Regions from separate parts of the Ruegeria sp. SCSIO 43209 genome, predicted to be linked through region 1. Evidence: riboswitches for the same ligand, from Rfam matches in the RefSeq annotation. Region 1 holds a riboswitch; the other holds the start of a gene.
The links. A riboswitch is a leader RNA that binds a small molecule or an ion and turns the genes downstream of it on or off. The one in region 1 is predicted to bind cobalamin.

Region 1 (3,439 bases):
CCAGCACCCGGCCCCGATCGGCCAGCCCCAGCATCGCGCGCACCTGATCCGCGCTGGTTTCACCGGCCCCGTGCGAGATCGCCTGATCCAGCAGTGAGGTCGCATCGCGCGCCGATCCCTCGGCGGCCCGGGTGATCAACGATAACGCATCCTCGGCAATCTGTGCCCCTTCGGCACCTGCAATTTTGCGAAGCAGTCCGATCATATCCTCCGGCTCGATCCGGCGCAGATCAAAGCGCTGGCAACGGGACAAGACGGTCACCGGGACCTTGCGAATCTCGGTGGTGGCAAAGATGAACTTCACGTGTTCGGGGGGTTCTTCCAGCGTCTTGAGCAGCGCGTTGAAAGCGCTGGTCGACAGCATGTGAACCTCGTCGATGATATAGGTCTTGTAGCGCGCGGATGCAGCGCGATAGCGTACGCTGTCGATGATCTCGCGGATGTCATTGACACCGGTGCGGCTGGCGGCGTCCATCTCCATCACATCGACATGGCGGCCCTCCATGATGGCTACGCAGTGTTCACATTGACCGCAGGGTTCGGTGGTAGGGCCGCCGCTGCCATCGGGACCGATGCAGTTCATACCCTTGGCTATGATCCGAGCGGTCGTCGTCTTGCCGGTACCGCGGATGCCGGTCATGATGAAGGCCTGCGCGATCCGGTCCGCCTCGAAGGCGTTTTTTAGAGTGCGCACCATGGCGTCCTGACCGACCAGATCGGCAAAGGTTTCGGGGCGGTATTTGCGGGCAAGAACCTGGTAGGCGGGGCTGGGCGTCTCGGTCATGTCTGCTCTGTCGGATTCGCGTTACGCCGCAGCGTAGAGGCCCCCGCCGCCCGCGTCCACAGCCAGCCGGGACGATTTTCATTTTGGAATGCGTGGGTATGCGGCTAAAATCCACTCTATTCTATTTACTGGACCAGTATGTTGTTGGGTAAAGTTTGTTTGGGGGGAGATTATGTCGCAACTGGTGGTTTATGCGTTGCAGGTTGGCGGAGGCACCTTGGCCTTGTCCTCGATGCCTGGGCGTGGAGGAACGTATGCAGAAGACCTTGATCTTATCGCAGACTGGAAGCCGGGACTTGTGATCTCGATGACCACTGAAGTCGAGATGATTCAGGATGGTGCGCGGAATTTTGGCGCTGATATTCAGGGGCGTGCCAGCAGATGGGTGCATTTGCCGATCGAAGATTTTGGCACGCCACCCAAAGAGATTTTGGACCGCTGGCCCCGCGTTGGCGCGACCGCACGTCAGGCGTTGTCAGGTGGTGGCCGTGTGCTAGTGCATTGCCGTGGTGGCTGTGGCCGATCCGGGATGGTGGTTCTGCGTCTGATGGTTGAATGCGGTGAACGGCCTGAGACGGCATTGAAGCGATTGCGTACGGTGCGTCCTTGCGCAGTCGAGACAAATGCCCAGATGCTTTGGGCCGTTGAACCGGCCCGTGTTCAAGCCGTTTGACGGCTTAGACACCAACATGTGGCGAGATTTCGCCACCGTTGTGCTGCACCAGAAGCGAAGCCTCAAGCATGGCGCAAGGAGGATTCCTTAGCAGGTCTGCGGGTAGGCTGCGGTACTCGGTTCCGAACATCATGTCTGCGTAGTCATCCAGCCGGCCGGTATCGATTTCAGGATCGGTTCCGCAGAATACACGTATCTGGTCGCATTGGGCGCGAAAGCGGGCGGTGCATCCTTCCGGGCAGTGCGACAGATCTATGGTGCCTTCAATCTCAAACTCAGTTTTCGTGACCGGTTTTGTGGCGGACATGGTCTGCGTCAGAGCCCGCGCCATCTGTGCCAATGCGGGGCAGGGTGCGCCAGTACGTTGGCACACAGTCGCCGCGAATTCGTGTGTTTTGGTCTTCCAGATCATCAATGCGCCCTCCGCGCGCAGGGCGAGGGCGTGGCACAGGTTGGTCGTTGCGGAGCACGATCAAACCCGTCCCGGACTCCCCGCCCGAGTTTCGGTTCTACATCTGATGGCAGGTCTCCTGACTTGCGGGTCATCGCTTTGCCGACCTTCCCAGCCTTCGAGGCCAGTGGTATCTCGGCATTGCTCTCCGCTTACAGTTGCGGGGGCAGTCTCGGACTAGGTTCTTTCCGGATTTATCCGGGCAGAACCGCACCGTGTTCCCTTTTCATCCCGGCCCGATTGGGCGCGAGAACCATCGCGACATGGCTAGCGGCTGCGCCGTGCCCGAGTCAAGAAGATTGCGTCAGGCAAGTGACGTATGGTCCAGTCACGTCAACCTTGACTTGAGGCGCTTCGGGTGAACTGATCAGTTCAGTCGGTATTGGAGGGCACCATGTTGGACACGCAGCAGGCGGTTGTGACCGAGGATTTTCAAATCCCGTCCGGCCCGGCAATGTTGTCGGCGCGGCTTTACCGTCCGGTTGCCGACCCCGAAAAGGTGGTCGTCATAAACGGTGCGACTGGGGTGCCGAGGGATTACTATCAGTACTTCGCCCGATGGCTCGCCGAAGAACAGGGCATGGCCTGCCTGACTTACGATTACCGGGATTTTGGTCACTCTTTGGTGGGTTCGCAAAAGCGGTCAAATGTCACCATGGCCGATTGGGCGTTGATCGACATTCCAGCCGCCCGGGCCGAGATGCGCCGACGGTTTCCGCAGGCCAAGCTATGGAGCATCGGTCATTCCTTGGGCGGAATGTTTGGCCCGATCCAACCCGATATCGATCAGATTGACAGGATGATCTGTGTCTGTTCGGGTCTGGTAACGCTGGCGGATCACCCTTGGCCTTATCGCGCTTTGGCGGCGTTGTTCTGGTTTGGTCACGCGCCGCTGGTGGTCAAGGCGCTTGGCTACCTGCCCGGACGGTTGGTCGGGTTTGGATCGGACCTGCCTGCCCAAGTCTATTGGCAATGGCGCAAATGGTGCACCGCCCCCAAAAGCTATGTGCCAGAGATCGGCACGACACTGCCCGCCGCCCGCTGGGAAGACTTGGGCAAACGTGTCGATCTGTTTACCTTCGCAGATGATGAAATGGTGCCGCCGGATGCTGTCTGGCGTCTTGCCGATCTCTATGGACCCAAAGCCGGGCGCCATCTGCTTGCACCAAGCGAATTCGGAGTATCCAAGATCGGCCATATCGGTGCATTCGCAAGACGGAATGCGGCAGTCTGGCCTAGGCTGATCGCCTGATAGCGCTGGGCACCGGTAGGCCGGTGCCCAGCTTCGTTATAGCCCTTTACGGGATTTTTTCTCGTGCATCACGCTGCGCACCATCTTGCCGAACGCCTTGTCGCGGGCGCGGGCCTGCGCCACCGAAGCGGAATTGTGTTGGTCTTCGCGCCGCAGCTTGCGCCAGCGGTCCAGCCGCGCGGGATCAAGCGTACCAGCGTCGATTGCCGCCTGCACCGCACATCCGGGCTCGGTCTCGTGCTGACAATCCGAGAAGCGGCAATTCAGGCTGAGGTCTGA
Region 2 (3,439 bases), on a different replicon from region 1:
AGAACAGGTCGGGTTCAACCGCCACCAGGTTTTCGACGGTCGGATATTTCGGCGCAAGCTCGGGGATGTCGCCGCGCAGAGCATCAAAATCAGGGCTGGTCTTGTACCAGCCGGTGATGCCGGTCAGGCCGACGATCTTGTCCTGCAGACCCAATGCAAAGGCCATATCGGTCATGTTCATGTCATGCACAACCAGGCGCTCGGGCGCGGTATCAAAAACCAGCGGTTCGCCGCAGTTGTCTACGGTGACTTCTTGCGCAGCAGCACCGCTTGCCATGGCGGTGGCCAACGCCACGGGCCAGATGTATTTCATCTCAGTGTGTTCCTTCGACTAAGTTGAGACTGTGGTTCTTCGAATATCAAGCGCCGGAATCACGCGGCCTTCGTGGAGAAAGCAGAGGAAATCAACGCCAAAAGTTTCGCGGACTCTTTCGGGTGTCAGCACCTTGTCCACCGACCCAAACTCGATCATGCGGGTCGATTTCATCAGCGCCACGTGTGTGGCGAATTCGGGGATCATGACCAGATCGTGTACGATCATGACCACGGTGATCCCAAGCTCGGCGACCAAAGACAGCATCCGCCCTTTTGCATCAGGATCCAGATGGTTGGTCGGTTCGTCCAGAAACAGCAACGAAGGGTTTTGCGCCAAAGCGCGCGCGATATGGGCACGCTGACGTTCGCCTCCGGACAGTTGGGCCATGCGCTTGTCCGCGAGATTGGCGAGACCAGTCAGGTCTAAAATCCGGTCCAGCTCTTGCGCGTGGCCTTCGGCAGAGCGGTCCGCACGGATGGGTATTTGCCCCAGCGCAACATAATCGCGTAACGCCAAGCGTCCATCGGGCAGTTCCTGCTGACCTACCACTGCAATCATGCGCGCACGCTCTTTGGCCGTGAGCTTTTTCAGACTGCGTCCTTTGATCCGAACATCGCCAAGTGCCAGCGGCTCAGCGCCGCACAACAGATTGAGAAGCGTCGTTTTCCCCGCCCCGTTCGGGCCGGCGATGGCTAGAATGGAACCCTCGTCCAACTCGAACGAGACGCCCTGCAACAGGACATCTCCGTTAAGGGCATAATACTCAAGGTTTTCGGCAATCAGAAAGGGTGGCAACGTCATTGCGATGCTCCCTGTTCGATCCGCGGCATGCGCGAGAGGGTTTTATTGGACAACGCCTGCGGGCGATCAGTGGCATTTGTCCAGCCATCCGGGCTTTCACGATACTGCGCTGCAAACTCAGCCAGCGCCTGCACCTCATCCGCGGTCTGAATGCCACCAAAAAGGTATTGCGCCTTTCCTACGGCCTGGAACCCAACCGTTCTGGGACTATCGCAGCCTGCCATGCAAGACGACGCGCGGATCGCAAAACTGCGAGGTAATTTCCCAGTCAACGCATCGCAAATTTCATCAAGGGGCAGCCCTTCAGTGCAGCTTTCGCAGACTAGAATGAAATGATCAGGCGTATCTGGCATGGTCCACTCCACTTGTTTCCAAGCGCATGCGGAAGCTGCCGACAATGTAAACACGCGATTGACGCGCCATCAAAGCCTCCTTCCAGGACGCCCCGCCCCGGGTTGGTTAAACATCTGATGGCAGGTCTCCTGACTTGCGGGTCCGCGCTCGGCCAACCTTCCCGATCCTGTGGACCAGTGGCTGTTTGGCCTTGCTCACCGCTTACAGTTGCGGGGGCAGTTACGGAATTGGCACCTTTTGGCAAGCCTCACCGTATTCCCTTTTCATCCCGCGGCAACGCCACCGGGAACCATCAATCGATTGAGTGCCCGAGAACACCGGACACGTCAATGATAAAGTCGAAGGCACCCAACTCTGGTCGAGGATCGAGCGCCGCCAACCACGTGTCCGAAGCACCAACCGAATAGCTTGGGCTGCGCGCCGAATTTGTCTGGCCACGGTTGTCCATAGTTGGTGTGTTTGGAAATTAGACAATCTGAGGTAAGCTGAACAAATTTAGAGGTTTAGCTTTGTCAGCACCTTACCCCTGTTTGATCATTGCCTGGGTTTATCCAAGGAGACGGTTCTTTGACACATGTTTCGCAAAACGCATTGCCGCCGGATATTGTTGATGATGTCATTGACCACAATCTCGAGGCCGTTGCACGGTGGAAAGGCCATCGCTTAAGGGCTCAGCATGGGCGCAGTCACGGGTGTGTGGCTGCAATATTCACCGTCAGAAACGATCTACCAGAACAGTTCCGTCACGGCCTGTTTGAACAGCCCGCAGCCTATTCAGCCGCACTTCGCTTTTCCAACGGCGCGCATCTGGATGACCGGAAATCGGATGCCCACGGGATGGCGATCAAGCTTTTTGACGTGCCAGGCCCCAAGCTGATCGACGCCGAAGCACTTGCGCATCTGGGGACCACACAACTCAGCGACGAGTTCGATTTTGTATTGGTCGATCAGGATGTGTTTCCCAGCTACGTCCCCGATGAATATGAGCGATTGGGCAGGCTTGTCGCCACATTACAAGCGGTCCAGCACGCGATCAAAGGGCGACGAAAATGGAGCCTTAGGTTGATCACCAAAGGGCTGCGCGCAGGATTTCGCGCCTTCCTCACTCGTGAAGGCAAGCGTCAGTTTCGCGTCGCGAGTGATTTTGCCTCGAACTATATGCACTCGCCTTTTGAGGTCCATTTCTGGTCGACAACACCGTATCGGCTGGGCCCCGATCTAACGGTCAGATACTTGGCCCGCAGCGCGAAACCAAAAATTCCGGCACATCCGGTAGACGACCCAGATGGGATCGGGCAGTGTTTGCGGCAAGACGTGGCCGATGGAGAAAATCACTTCGAGCTGTGTGTGATTGAGCCCCCGCGCCCGGCCGACGAATTCGATGTGCTCGACAATCGCATCCGGTGGGCATGCGACCCGCAACCAGATGCACCTCTTGATCCGTACCATCATACCGTCACGCCCGTGGCGGATATCACGATTCCCAAAGGTGCAGAATTTGATCCGCAGAATGGAGACGCGATGAGCTTCGCGCCCTGGCGTGTCACGGCAGATCACGAACCTTTAGGACCGATTAATGCGATCCGGCTCAGAACCTATCTGAGCTTGGCCAGCGCCCGGTTCCCGAATCGATGACCAAACGGAGATGTATTGATGCTGGACGTTGATGATCTGATCAAACTCGGATTCAAGATCTCCCCACCCGTTACGAGCTATTTAGCCGCGATCAGGCTTGCAAACGCCGCGAAGATCCACCGACCGCGGCCCTATACGATGGGCGCAGACTACACGACATGGCCCGGCGTGTTTTCCCATCGCTGGATCGGTCGGCATACAACGCCAGAAGACCTCTCACCCGTCCTGCCGTCGGAAAGCGAAGTTGCTGATCTCTTTCGCCGACGGACACAAATGGATGGCAGCCCGCTTACCTTGATGTGCCCGCAAGGATCGACACTTTTGTTTATCTCG

Region 2: it holds a riboswitch for cobalamin, as region 1 does, so the genes downstream of both, I5192_RS20635 (DUF1636 family protein) here and I5192_RS14215 (hypothetical protein) in region 1, are expected to answer to the same signal.

Annotation. Positions count from the first base shown of each region.
Region 1 is NZ_CP065359.1:2,839,604-2,843,042, reverse strand. It holds gene I5192_RS14225 (DNA polymerase III subunit gamma/tau) at 1-784, opposite strand, end outside; gene I5192_RS14220 (protein-tyrosine phosphatase family protein) at 957-1,457, shown strand; gene I5192_RS14215 (hypothetical protein) at 1,462-1,869, opposite strand; cobalamin riboswitch at 1,960-2,181, opposite strand; gene I5192_RS14210 (alpha/beta fold hydrolase) at 2,303-3,160, shown strand; gene rsgA (ribosome small subunit-dependent GTPase A) at 3,197-3,439, opposite strand, start outside.
Region 2 is NZ_CP065362.1:261,141-264,579, forward strand. It holds gene I5192_RS20625 (ABC transporter substrate-binding protein) at 1-313, opposite strand, end outside; gene I5192_RS20630 (ABC transporter ATP-binding protein) at 332-1,117, opposite strand; gene I5192_RS20635 (DUF1636 family protein) at 1,114-1,470, opposite strand; cobalamin riboswitch at 1,572-1,780, opposite strand; gene I5192_RS20640 (hypothetical protein) at 1,764-1,919, opposite strand; gene I5192_RS20645 (hypothetical protein) at 2,039-3,106, shown strand; gene I5192_RS20650 (peroxidase family protein) at 3,125-3,439, shown strand, end outside.